DNA from 2 places in the Bacillus sp. VA13 genome. Region 1 is predicted to be linked to the other one. Evidence: a T-box and tRNA genes for the amino acid it is inferred to sense, from the RefSeq annotation. Region 1 holds a T-box; the other holds one or more tRNA genes.

Region 1 (7,200 bases):
TTTGCTGATATGTTCGATCGAGTCTTCAGGGGTGTGGTACCACGGCTCAACTTCTTCTGTTTCTGGGTCTCCCCAAATAAAGTTGGCGGAATCAATGCCGGCTTCGTGGAACGGCACATGATCAGATGATCCTCCCTGTGTGAGAGACAGGCTGTCAAACCCAATTTTTTCAGCGGCCGTATGGCTGGATTCCCAAACATAGTTAGATTGGCCGTCCAATGTGTTGACATACAGCTCAGACGCATTCTCCCAGCTTGTGCCTACCATGTCTAAGTTAAAGTTCACTTCGCTTCGTTTCAGCTCTTTAGCCGATAGGTGATCTACATAATGAGAGGAGCCGAGCAGGCCGAGCTCTTCAGCGCCGAAAGCGATAAAGCGGATTTCTTTGTCAGAAGGAATGCTTTTTAAGACGCGCGCCATTTCCAGCATGACAGAGGTTCCTGAGCCGTTGTCATTTGCTCCGGGCGAAAAAGGAACACTGTCGTAATGGGCCGTCACGTACACAATGTCTGGATGTTTGATGTTCTTTGGTTTTTTGATTCCGATGATGTTCTGGGAGGTTTGGTTTGTGATTGCGTTTAGTTTTAAAGTTGCTTCTTTTTGCTGAGTAAGGGTTTCACCGTCTTCTTTCTTAATTCCGACGACAGGAACGCCGACTTTATTTCCCGACAGGTTTGGCGTCACAGGCACGAGGCTTTCTTTGTTGTTATAAATGATGACAGCCTTGGCTCCGGCGGCTTCGGCATTTTTGGCTTTCTCGTAAAATGTAAGATCTCCTCTGGAAATCAAGGCAATTTTGCCCTTAACGTCAGCGGTGAAGTCCTCTGGATAGCCCAAGCCGGCATTGTAAAGCGGAGCCGTCAGCCCTTGTTCTTCAGTCGGGGCAGAGCCGGATGCCGCTCGGAGAAGAATATCGCGTCCTGCTGAAGACAGCGTTCCCTCAAGCCGGTCAGGGATACCGAAACGTTGAACCTTCACATCAAGTTTTAATTTTCTCAAGGATGAAGCGATTAACAGGGCACTCTTTTTTTCAGCGGCAGTTCCGGCTATTCTGGGACCGATTGTTTCACTAAGCTGAGAAATGGTTGAATACGCACGCTTTGCTTTGAATGGGAGCTCTCGCTCGCTATCTGATATTTGAACAGCGCGCGCGGCAGGGGTGACGCTCTGTGCCGGCATGATGATCGTGCCAGCAGTTAAAACGGCCATCGTCATTACAGTCAAAAGCTTTTTCATCAGAATTAAACCTCCCCTAAATGTATGGATGGGGAATATTTCGGGATGCTAAAAGAATTTCCTGCAAAAGGGAGAGCGTTTTTGAAAAGACAGTGCTTTATACCTGCAAAAAAACGCTTATGAAAGACAGGTCATAAGCGCTTCGGGATATCAGACTATTGGAGTTTTAAAAACTTGCGTTTGCCGACTTGGATGATCATATTTTCCTTTATCACTGCATCAGCGTGGATATCTGTTATTTTCTCTCCGTTAATTCGGACACCTCCGTTTTGAATCATGCGGCGCGCCTCGCTCTTCGAAGAGAGGAGCTCTAGCTTGACGAGCAGATCAATAATCGCTATCGTTTTCTCGCCTTTCCAGTTCACAGCCGGAATATCCTCTGGCAGGCTGTTTTCCTGAAAGACTGTTTTAAATGAGTGTTCGGCAGTTTCAGCGGCTTCCGATCCGTGATACATTCGGACGAGCGTTTTGGCTAAAAGCATTTTGGCATCCCGTGGATGAACAGCGCCGGTTTCTAAGTCTTTCACGAGCTGTTTTTTCTCTTCAAGCTCTAAGTCTGTTGCCAAGTGGATGTATTTTTTCATCAGGCTGTCGGGCAGTGACATCGTTTTCCCGTACATGTCGTTTGGATGTTCGTCAATGCCGATGTAGTTATGTTTCGATTTCGACATTTTCTCAACACCGTCCAAGCCTTCTAATAGCGGCATCAGGATGACGATTTGTTTTTCTTTGTTGTACCGTTCTTGGAAGTGCCGTCCCATCAGTACATTGAAATGCTGGTCTGTTCCGCCAAGTTCAATATCGCTTTCCAGAACGACGGAATCGTATCCCTGCATCAATGGGTAAAAGAATTCATGAAGCGAGATCGGTTTTTGCATAGCGATGCGTTCTTCAAAGTCGTCGCGCTCCATCAGGCGGGCTACGGTTATTTTGCCTGCCAATTCAATGACATCCTCCAGATTCAATGTTTTCAGCCATTTCGAGTTGTAGTGTAGCTCGACTTTTTCAGGATCCAGCACTTTTCCGAATTGCTGAAAATATGTTTTGGCGTTGTGCTGAACTTCTTCATCAGTCAGCTGCTTTCTGGCTGCTGACTTTCCGGTCGGATCACCGATTTTTCCTGTGAAATCCCCAATTAACAGCTGGACTATGTGGCCGTTTTCTTGAAATTGGCGAAGCTTGTTTAACACAACCGTATGGCCCAAATGTACATCCGGTGCAGACGGATCTAATCCGAGCTTAATTTTAAGCGGTGTGCCTGTCGAAATCGATTTAACGAGCTTCGCCCTTAATTCCTCCGGCGGTATGACTTCTTGGGCGCCTGTCATGTATAGCTGTAGCTGTCTTTCGACTTCTTTTTGCTGTGCTGCTGTGAGCTGTTCAAATGTTTTCATCTTTCTTCCTCCTTTTTTAAAAACACAAAAAAGAGCCCATCCCGATAAGGGACGTGGCTCAATGCACGCGGTACCACCCTGGTTGAAGACATCGTCTTCCGCTCATTCGAATAACGGTTTCCCGTTCTTTGCTACTAAGGTTCACAAAGAAAGCTTGGGGAGGTAATTCACGTTTGCCTGTGCGCCGGCTCGCACCTACCGCCGGCTCTCTGAAACAGGGAGACAAACCGCTACTGGATTCCCGTCAAAGCTTATGTTGTATGAAGATTGTCAGCTACCTTTCTAAGCAGCTCTGTCAGTGTTTTCTGTTCGTCTTTCGTCATCCCCGCAATGAGTTCTGTTTCCCCTTTGTGAAACTCCGGATAAAGCTCTTCTATCGCTTGTTTGCCGAAATCGGTGATGGAGACAAACACGAGTCGTCGATCTCTTGTGTCGATGCTTTTACGGCAAAAACTCTTTTTTTCGAGCGTTTTGATCACGTTGCTTGCTGTAGCTGTTGAAATGTCTGACAGCTCAGCAGCTTTTCTCGTTTCGAGTGCTCCCCATACCCATAGATCATAAAGGATGGAGAAAGCTGTCCAAGAAAGGCCATAGGAAGAAAGAACCTTAGTCTCCATTTTGATACGGAGCTTTTGCGCAGATCGATACAGATTCGTCGCAATCGATATGGCTTCGAGGTTGAGTGACTCGATGGGCATTTGTTTAAGCTTAGAAAGTGTGTCGTGTTCTTCTTTCCGAAGCTGTTGATGTTGATAGGAACGTTTCACTATTTATGCCTGCCTTAAATTATCAGAATCATTAGCTATGAAATGAATTGTAACAGAGTCTGATATTAAGTTCAAGTCATTTTAATTAGATATTTAGCAAACAAAAAAGTGGAAAAAAAGGATTTATTGTAAGTATATCTTTTAGCATCTATAAAATGCTGGAGTGGCTCTTTTAAATATTTGAAAGGGGGCAAGCCCTTTCTTTGACTTTATTTTTTAACTGCGGATCCCGTGGCAAATTCATTATTTAGGTAAGAACATACAAGCCGGCTAACTGCGTAAGCACTTTCTATAGCGCCGTCAATAAATCCTGCCCAGCCGTTGGCATAACTTGAACCTCCAATAAATATACCTTCCTCAGGCTCCTGAAGAGCAGACAAATAAGATGTTAGCTGTCCTTTCTTCTTCATGGTCCACGTCTCTCCAGAAAATGGGTCGTTAACCCAATTATGTCCGCAGGACTCAAGCACTTTAATGTCAGGCAAAAGGTGTCGAAGTGCAGATTCAACCTCAGTTCGATTATTCGGATCAAGCTTTTCAGCATCAGCCCCAAAACCGACAATAATCCCGTCAGCTCCTTGAACATATTCAAATTGGGCATAATGAATAGGATACCGTGAAGGGGCAAAAGCTGCAAAAGGTTCGGTAACTCCTTTTATTTTCGCCCAAAACTTAACTCCTTTGCTGCTTTGTTTTTCAGTACAAGCCATCGTTTTTTCTGCGGAAAGCGGAGGTGAGAACGTAATGCTGTTTAAAATGTTAACCGGGAGCGTATTAATTACGGCTTTTGCAGTATATTCATCACCTGCATATGTTATAGCTTTGTAACCGCTATCAATTTTATTGACTCGTTTTACTGGGGAGGAAAATAGGATATCTGTTTTGGCATCGTTGAAAATACATTCAATCAGTGTTTTTGTCCCTTTTGTCAGTTTATAGCTGGAACAGATGTCCATCATCAGTTTCCAATTATAATCTGACAACGCTGCCCAGTGGAGCGCTTGTGAAAATCCCGCTTCATCCAGAGGGCTGTTGAAATTCAAGGACCACATGCTGTCCATCATATCATGCTCTTCGTCTGATAGTTGTAACTCAGCAAGTTTTTCTTTCAATGTACTCTGATCAATGTCGTGAATCTCTTCTGAGGATAAAGGGATGTATGGAAGCGGAAAGCAACGGCGCGCGGGCTCTAAAAGTCTCTGGTTGGGCCCATCTATTTTTAAAAAAAATTCGTCTGGTTTCCCTTCATGTCGTTTGCCGTCCGCAATCCAATACAGCGTATTAGGAACAGGTGATGGAACAACGTCTAAACCGTATCTTCCAATTTCAGCCCAAACGTATGGTTGAAACCAATGGACCCAGGTTCCGCCCATTTCTAAATCAATTCCTAAACGTCTATCATGCCATGTGCGTCCACCTAAACGATCTCTTGCTTCCAAGATAAGCGTGCGAAAACCCTTATGGCTAAGTTCTCTAGCAGCTGTTACCCCTGTAAACCCTGCTCCGATAATGATAACGTCATACTGTTCTTGTCTTTTACTCAATGTGTTTTTGCCTCCTCTTCATGATAAATTGTTCAATTTGCGGAGCTGATAGTATAAAACTTTATAAATGGTGCGGTTGTCTTCCAAGTAGCGGAAAATCCATCTGAACCAGAAAACATATCGCCTTTTTTCAATTGAATGACTTCACCATCAGGCGTATACAATTCAGCGCTACCTTGTAAGACATAGAATGTTTCATTGCCATGTATCAAAAATGGCATGCCGTCTGGATGTTCTTCAGGTGAATGCTTCCATAAGCCGGACACTGTCCCTGTTTCGATATCAGTTCTTAGTACGTGAGCTTGTCCAAGTTCCATTCCTTCCACCACAAAAGGCTCCCATTTCGTTTCTTCCATATTTGAAATAAATACTTCGACTTGTTTTGAGTTCATGGTCTTCTGGTATGAGATAGACATTTTTTTCCTCCTTATTTAGGTCTGTAATTTTATCTTTATTAAAATATATCATGTATCGTAGAAAAGAATGCATATGCATTTTCTTGTCTTTTTATACAAAATAAATATATAAAAACTTTGCCATTTGCGCGATTAATAATCATCCGCCAAGTGTCGAGCCCATTGTATATTTTTTTAAGATCTAAAACCTATGTTATTTGTATTATTCAAAGCGAATCGTATATGATAAATTCATTTTTGTAAACGCTTTCAAAAAATAGAGGAGGGCTATGTTGTGAACCAAAGGAGACTGTTGACTGAGGATTACAAAACATTGATGCGTGCCAGAATGCGTTTTAACATTTCAGTTGCATTGTTTGCTCTGGCCTTTGCGCTGTTGCTTCCATTGCTTGCTTTTTATACTGATGTTTTAACTATTCAGGTATTTGGAGCCATTTCACTTGGATGGGTCTTCTTTTATGGCCAGTTTGTCCTGACTTGGCTGATCTGTTTCATGTACATCAGAAAGGCAAGGCAGTTTGACAGTATGGCGGAAGCGATAAGAAGTAGGGGTGAACATTTATGAATGTGTCGGTTATTTTAATGTTTACAGCAATACTGTTGTTATCATTATGGGTGACTTATTTTGCTTCAAAACGAACGAGTGGCGCAAAAAGCTTTTATACGGCTGGGGGCGGGCTCAGCGGATGGCAAAATGGCTTAGCCATTTCTGGAGATTTTATGTCAGCCTCGTCATTTTTAGGGTTAATTGGAGCGGTTTCCCTTATCGGGTTTGACGGAATATTTTTGGTGTATGGGGCACTTGTCTCTTATGTGATTGTGATGCTCCTTGTGGCGGAACCTCTCCGCAACTTAGGCACCTATACACTTGCTGACATGATAGATGTTCGTTTTAAGAGGAAACAAGTGCGAGGGGTGACAGCCTTTAATACGCTTTCAATTTCTATATTTTATATGATCGCTCAACTGGTGGCGGCAGGCACTTTATTTAGATTGCTGCTGAATGTTCCCTACGAACTGTCGGTAGGGGCGGTCGGGGTTATTATGCTGATGTTTGTCATCTTTGGAGGAATGACTGCAACGAGTATGGTTCAAATGATAAAAGCCGTACTGCTTTTTACAGGAACATTTATTATCTTTTTGCTTGTATTGGGAAAATTTGATTTTAATGTGATGGCGATTTTTGAGGAGATGAAGAGCGCCACATCATTAAAAGAGGCGTATTTACATCCAGGTGTAAAATATGGGAATGGACTTGATGCTATTTCACTTACTTTGGGGCTTGTACTGGGAACGGCTGGATTACCGCATTTGCTTATTCGCTTTTTAACTGTTCCTGATGCACAAACGGCACGAAAATCGGTGGTATATTCGGCCTGGATTATCGGATTGTTTTATCTCATGACCATTATACTCGGCTTTGGAGCAGCTAAATTTGTAGGGGAAAAAGCCATTAAAGCTGCTAACGGCGCCGGCAACATGGCGGCTCCGCTGCTGGCTGACTTTTTAGGCGGAGATCTTTTATTTTCTTTTATCGCCGCTGTGGCCTTTGCGACTATCTTGGCGGTGGTGGCAGGTATTGTAATGTCAGGCGCAACCGCGTTTTCACATGACTTTTATAATGAAATTGTAAAAGACGGAAAAGCGACAGAGCAACAGCAGGTAAGAATGGCGCGGGCTGCGTCTGTCGGAATTACGGTTATGGCCATTTTGATTGCGTTATTTGTTCAGTCTATGAACGTCGCATTTCTTTCCTCGTTGGCGTTAACCGTTGCTGCCAGCTCTAACTTCCCTGTCATTTTGTTTACCCTTTTTTGGAAAACATTTAACCATATTGGCGCTA
Region 2 (4,910 bases), on a different contig from region 1:
GGCGGTCGCCTCCTAAAAGGTAACGGAGGCGCCCAAAGGTTCCCTCAGAATGGTTGGAAATCATTCGCAGAGTGTAAAGGCACAAGGGAGCTTGACTGCGAGACCTACAAGTCGAGCAGGGACGAAAGTCGGGCTTAGTGATCCGGTGGTTCCGCATGGAAGGGCCATCGCTCAACGGATAAAAGCTACCCCGGGGATAACAGGCTTATCTCCCCCAAGAGTCCACATCGACGGGGAGGTTTGGCACCTCGATGTCGGCTCATCGCATCCTGGGGCTGTAGTCGGTCCCAAGGGTTGGGCTGTTCGCCCATTAAAGCGGTACGCGAGCTGGGTTCAGAACGTCGTGAGACAGTTCGGTCCCTATCCGTCGCGGGCGCAGGAAATTTGAGAGGAGCTGTCCTTAGTACGAGAGGACCGGGATGGACGCACCGCTGGTGTACCAGTTGTTCTGCCAAGGGCATCGCTGGGTAGCTATGTGCGGACGGGATAAGTGCTGAAAGCATCTAAGCATGAAGCCCCCCTCAAGATGAGATTTCCCATTCCGCAAGGAAGTAAGATCCCTGAAAGATGATCAGGTTGATAGGTCTGAGGTGGAAGTGTGGCGACACATGGAGCTGACAGATACTAATCGATCGAGGACTTAACCCACATTTTGAATGATGTCACACCTGTTATCTAGTTTTGAGAGAATAAGTTTTTTCAAAAAATACTTGATTTTCTCAAGAATACATAGTATAATGTTAAATGTCACTGAAATTGTCTGGTGATGATGGCGAAGAGGTCACACCCGTTCCCATACCGAACACGGAAGTTAAGCTCTTCAGCGCCGATGGTAGTCGGGGGTTTCCCCCTGTGAGAGTAGGACATCGCCAGGCAGACTTCATTCCGCAGTAGCTCAGTGGTAGAGCTATCGGCTGTTAACCGATCGGTCGTAGGTTCGAATCCTACCTGCGGAGCCATTATTGGAGAGCTGTCCGAGTGGTCGAAGGAGCACGATTGGAAATCGTGTAGGCGGTCAACTCCGTCTCAAGGGTTCGAATCCCTTGCTCTCCGCCACTGATACTTATACATAATTACATTTGAAAGTCTGGGCCCGTTGGTCAAGCGGTTAAGACACCGCCCTTTCACGGCGGTAACACGGGTTCGAATCCCGTACGGGTCATTATATGATGGAGGATTAGCTCAGCTGGGAGAGCATCTGCCTTACAAGCAGAGGGTCGGCGGTTCGAGCCCGTCATCCTCCACCATTATCATCGCGGGGTGGAGCAGTTCGGTAGCTCGTCGGGCTCATAACCCGAAGGTCGCAGGTTCAAATCCTGCCCCCGCAACCAAATATATAAATGATATAAGAAGTGCCCGAAGGGTGCAGCCAAAATTATTTTATACAAATATGGTCCGGTAGTTCAGTTGGTTAGAATGCCTGCCTGTCACGCAGGAGGTCGCGGGTTCGAGTCCCGTCCGGACCGCCATTTAAATAACAAGGCTCGGTAGCTCAGTTGGTAGAGCAACGGACTGAAAATCCGTGTGTCGGCGGTTCGATTCCGTCCCGAGCCACCACCTATGCCGGTGTAGCTCAATTGGTAGAGCAACTGACTTGTAATCAGTAGGTTGGGGGTTCAAGTCCTCTTGCCGGCACTGTTTTTTCAAAACTTAATGTGGAGGGGTAGCGAAGTGGCTAAACGCGGCGGACTGTAAATCCGCTCCCTCAGGGTTCGGCAGTTCGAATCTGCCCCCCTCCACCATTTATAGGGGCATAGTTTAACGGTAGAACAGAGGTCTCCAAAACCTCCGGTGTGGGTTCGATTCCTACTGCCCCTGCCAAATTTATGACATCTTGAGATTATGGCGGTTGTGGCGAAGTGGTTAACGCACCAGATTGTGGCTCTGGCACTCGTGGGTTCGATTCCCATCAATCGCCCCATATTATCATTGGGCTATAGCCAAGCGGTAAGGCAACGGACTTTGACTCCGTCATGCGTTGGTTCGAATCCAGCTAGCCCAGTCTCACTTTTTATATTAATTGCATATGATGTATGAAGTCCCTTAAGATGCGGAAGTAGTTCAGTGGTAGAACACCACCTTGCCAAGGTGGGGGTCGCGGGTTCGAATCCCGTCTTCCGCTCCAATTACGGCGGCATAGCCAAGTGGTAAGGCAGAGGTCTGCAAAACCTTTATCCCCGGTTCGAATCCGGGTGTCGCCTTTCTTTTGCCGGGGTGGTGGAATTGGCAGACACACAGGACTTAAAATCCTGCGGTAGGTGACTACCGTGCCGGTTCAAGTCCGGCCCTCGGCACCAATTTTACTTACATGGTAAGTTGAATTGGTGTTTGTGTTTTATCATTATAACTAATCATATTAATGATCTACTTGTGTAGATCATTTTTTTATTGTTTTGATTTATGCAGCTAAGTTACGTTCCGATACATGATCATAAAGCTGCTTGAGTTATTATGTTTAGTTAAGTCTCTTAATCCTTTTTTATTTTATATTTCCAAAAAAACTTTTTTGAAATACGTTGACACTTTGTAAGATCCATGATATATTTATATTCGTCGGTTAGATACGACGTAAAACTTGCCGGTGTGGCGGAATTGGCAGACGCGCACGACTCAAAATCGTGTTCCTTCTGGAGTGTCGGTTCGACCCCGACCACCGGTATACTTGAAAAAAACCTGTTTCTTATACAGAAACGGGTTTTTATTTTTTATCAAAGAAAAGGAGCCTATCTTAATTGAGGCTCCTTTTATCATTCACTCAGCGTATTGGTCTATGATCTCTTCTAGTACCTCTTTAAGCTCTTCTGCATCTTCAAGCTCTGATTGGCTGAAACGGACGCGTACAAGCTGTTCTCCGTCATTATACATCTCTTCCAGCCATCCTCGCAGGCCTCTTGCCCTGCGGTCGACTTCGAAAATGATTTCTAAACCATTTTCGTCTAAAAGGAAAATAAGCTCTAATTCCTCAAGCATCTGACGATAGTAGCCTGATGTCGGAATGAACTCAAATTCTTGAACGAACGGAAGGCGGCGTTGGAAGTAGGGCGCTTGTTCGCAGTCTGCTTCGTTAAGACGGAAACCTAGGTTTTCGATTGCTTCCAGCACACTTTCAATCCAAGGGTGCGCTTCAACGAAAATGCGGTCTTGGTCGGATTTATCGATACCGCCTTGTATATCAAGGTCTGTCACTACGGCGACCTCTACTTTCCCTACAGTAATCGGTGTATCAAGAGGGAGGGTGAATGAGAACGGAAATTGCTGCTCTTCTCCAGGCTGAATGGTGAATGAACCAGTGACCTGAAAAGAATGAATTGTAGCGTATTTCCGGTGTTCTTCATCGTCTTTTACAATGACGTACCGTGTGTTAAGCTGTAAATCAATATAGCGGATGTCCTGAGCGATTTTCCCGCCTTTGACATGGACAGTTCCCCGTACTTCTTCTCCTGGATAATATGCGTCTTTCTCTAAAATTGTATCTACTTTTGCAGCACCGATACCGGCACTTGCTGCGAGCTTCTTAAAAAATGACATGTTAGATCTTCCCCTTTTTCTTTTTCTCAACAGATATACGTAAGAAGGAAGAAAAAAGATTCATTTGATTCATACTTTTTACCTATTATTCGTCCGGCCTAGGGACAGACTAAGAATACTATTGAAAGCAAAGGAGCGGATTGAAATGGATAAAGAAAGTATGGTTGCTGATGAATTACACAGAATGTTTTTGGCTGGTGAGCTGCAAATCACGGTAGAGGAGGATATAAACAATATTTCCGAAAGGCTTAGAAACGGTGATCTCAGTTTAGACCGATTAAGCGGTGAAGACGCGTTTATAAAAGAAACGGTAAACGAGGCTTTAAGAAGAGTGGAGCAATAAAAGGGAGAGACGGGATCTGAAAGATGAGATTCCGTCTTTTTTTGTGACTTTGTTACAGTTCTCTGCAAGATAAAAGCAAATCGATTTGAAATGGCTTACTCAGGAGCCAGCCTTTTTCCATCAGAAGTTCAGATAGTTCCCCATGCAGATGAACAGCTGCATCTAATTGATCATGCAACGCTGTTCGGAGGTCGGGGTTTGCAGTTTCCGTTATTGCGACAGTGTACTTTTTAATGATGATTTGTATTGTCGTTAAGCAATCAAGAATCATTATAGGTATGATTGGGGTTGAAAAATCGTTCAATGCCTTCACCGCCTGTTAGTGGGTTTTATCTTTTAGATCTTCCTATTGAGAAGTATTTAGCCTTGTTTCATGGATTTATACAAAATGCTATAATGATTAACAAATTTTTTCGGGGAGTGGGATGATGAAACAGATTATTGCGATGGGCGGCGGGGGTTTTTCGATGGAACCGGAAAATTTGTCCCTCGATCAATATATCATCAATCAATCGGGACGGAAGTCGCCTCGCATTTGTTTTTTGCCGACGGCGAGCGGTGATTCCCAAAACTATATTCAGCGGTTTTATCATGCTTTTCAAACACTGGATTGTGTGCCGTCTCATTTATCCTTATTTAAGCCGCCGACAACAGACTTCATTTCTTTTGTTATGGAAAAGGACGTGATTTATGTTGGCGGGGGAAATACGCGGAATATGCTTGTGCTGTGGAAGGAATGGGGGCTGGATCTTATTCTCAGAGAGGCATGGAAGAACGGGGTGATTTTAGCTGGATTAAGTGCCGGTGCGATCTGCTGGTTTGAAGAAGGAGTGACAGATTCGGCAGGACCGCTGACAAGTATGAAAAGTTTAGGTTTTTTGCAAGGGAGCTTTTGTCCTCATTATGACGGTGAAAAGAACCGGAGGCCGATATACCATCAGTTGATATCTAACGAATTCTTGTGCGATGGCTATGCGGCGGACGATGGAGCGGCTCTCCATTTCATAAATGATCAGCTGTTTCAGACTGTGAGTTCAAG

The links. A T-box is a leader RNA that pairs with one kind of tRNA and senses whether it is charged. The one in region 1 lies ahead of tyrS (tyrosine--tRNA ligase), so its partner is inferred to be a tRNA-Tyr.
Region 2: it has a tRNA-Tyr gene. The T-box ahead of tyrS (tyrosine--tRNA ligase) is inferred to sense a tRNA for this amino acid. The anticodon was not compared.

Annotation. Positions count from the first base shown of each region.
Region 1 covers NZ_JBVQPP010000002.1:267,279-274,478, forward strand. The annotation lists gene AC0C66_RS09570 (M28 family metallopeptidase) at 1-1,236, opposite strand, end outside; gene tyrS (tyrosine--tRNA ligase) at 1,392-2,630, opposite strand; T-box leader at 2,675-2,887, opposite strand; gene AC0C66_RS09580 (MarR family transcriptional regulator) at 2,882-3,397, opposite strand; gene AC0C66_RS09585 (flavin monoamine oxidase family protein) at 3,607-4,941, opposite strand; gene AC0C66_RS09590 (cupin domain-containing protein) at 4,974-5,357, opposite strand; gene AC0C66_RS09595 (DUF485 domain-containing protein) at 5,632-5,922, shown strand; gene AC0C66_RS09600 (solute symporter family protein) at 5,919-7,200, shown strand, end outside.
Region 2 covers NZ_JBVQPP010000003.1:629,246-634,155, reverse strand. The annotation lists partial or broken rRNA gene AC0C66_RS15265 (23S ribosomal RNA) at 1-648, shown strand, start outside; rRNA gene rrf (5S ribosomal RNA) at 760-875, shown strand; tRNA gene AC0C66_RS15255 (tRNA-Asn) at 885-959, shown strand; tRNA gene AC0C66_RS15250 (tRNA-Ser) at 965-1,056, shown strand; tRNA gene AC0C66_RS15245 (tRNA-Glu) at 1,091-1,162, shown strand; tRNA gene AC0C66_RS15240 (tRNA-Val) at 1,172-1,247, shown strand; tRNA gene AC0C66_RS15235 (tRNA-Met) at 1,255-1,331, shown strand; tRNA gene AC0C66_RS15230 (tRNA-Asp) at 1,393-1,469, shown strand; tRNA gene AC0C66_RS15225 (tRNA-Phe) at 1,482-1,557, shown strand; tRNA gene AC0C66_RS15220 (tRNA-Thr) at 1,563-1,635, shown strand; tRNA gene AC0C66_RS15215 (tRNA-Tyr) at 1,658-1,742, shown strand; tRNA gene AC0C66_RS15210 (tRNA-Trp) at 1,748-1,821, shown strand; tRNA gene AC0C66_RS15205 (tRNA-His) at 1,846-1,921, shown strand; tRNA gene AC0C66_RS15200 (tRNA-Gln) at 1,931-2,002, shown strand; tRNA gene AC0C66_RS15195 (tRNA-Gly) at 2,051-2,125, shown strand; tRNA gene AC0C66_RS15190 (tRNA-Cys) at 2,131-2,201, shown strand; tRNA gene AC0C66_RS15185 (tRNA-Leu) at 2,209-2,297, shown strand; tRNA gene AC0C66_RS15180 (tRNA-Leu) at 2,578-2,659, shown strand; gene spo0M (sporulation control protein Spo0M) at 2,752-3,528, opposite strand; gene AC0C66_RS15170 (hypothetical protein) at 3,668-3,871, shown strand; gene AC0C66_RS15165 (spore coat protein) at 3,924-4,142, opposite strand; gene AC0C66_RS15160 (Type 1 glutamine amidotransferase-like domain-containing protein) at 4,300-4,910, shown strand, end outside.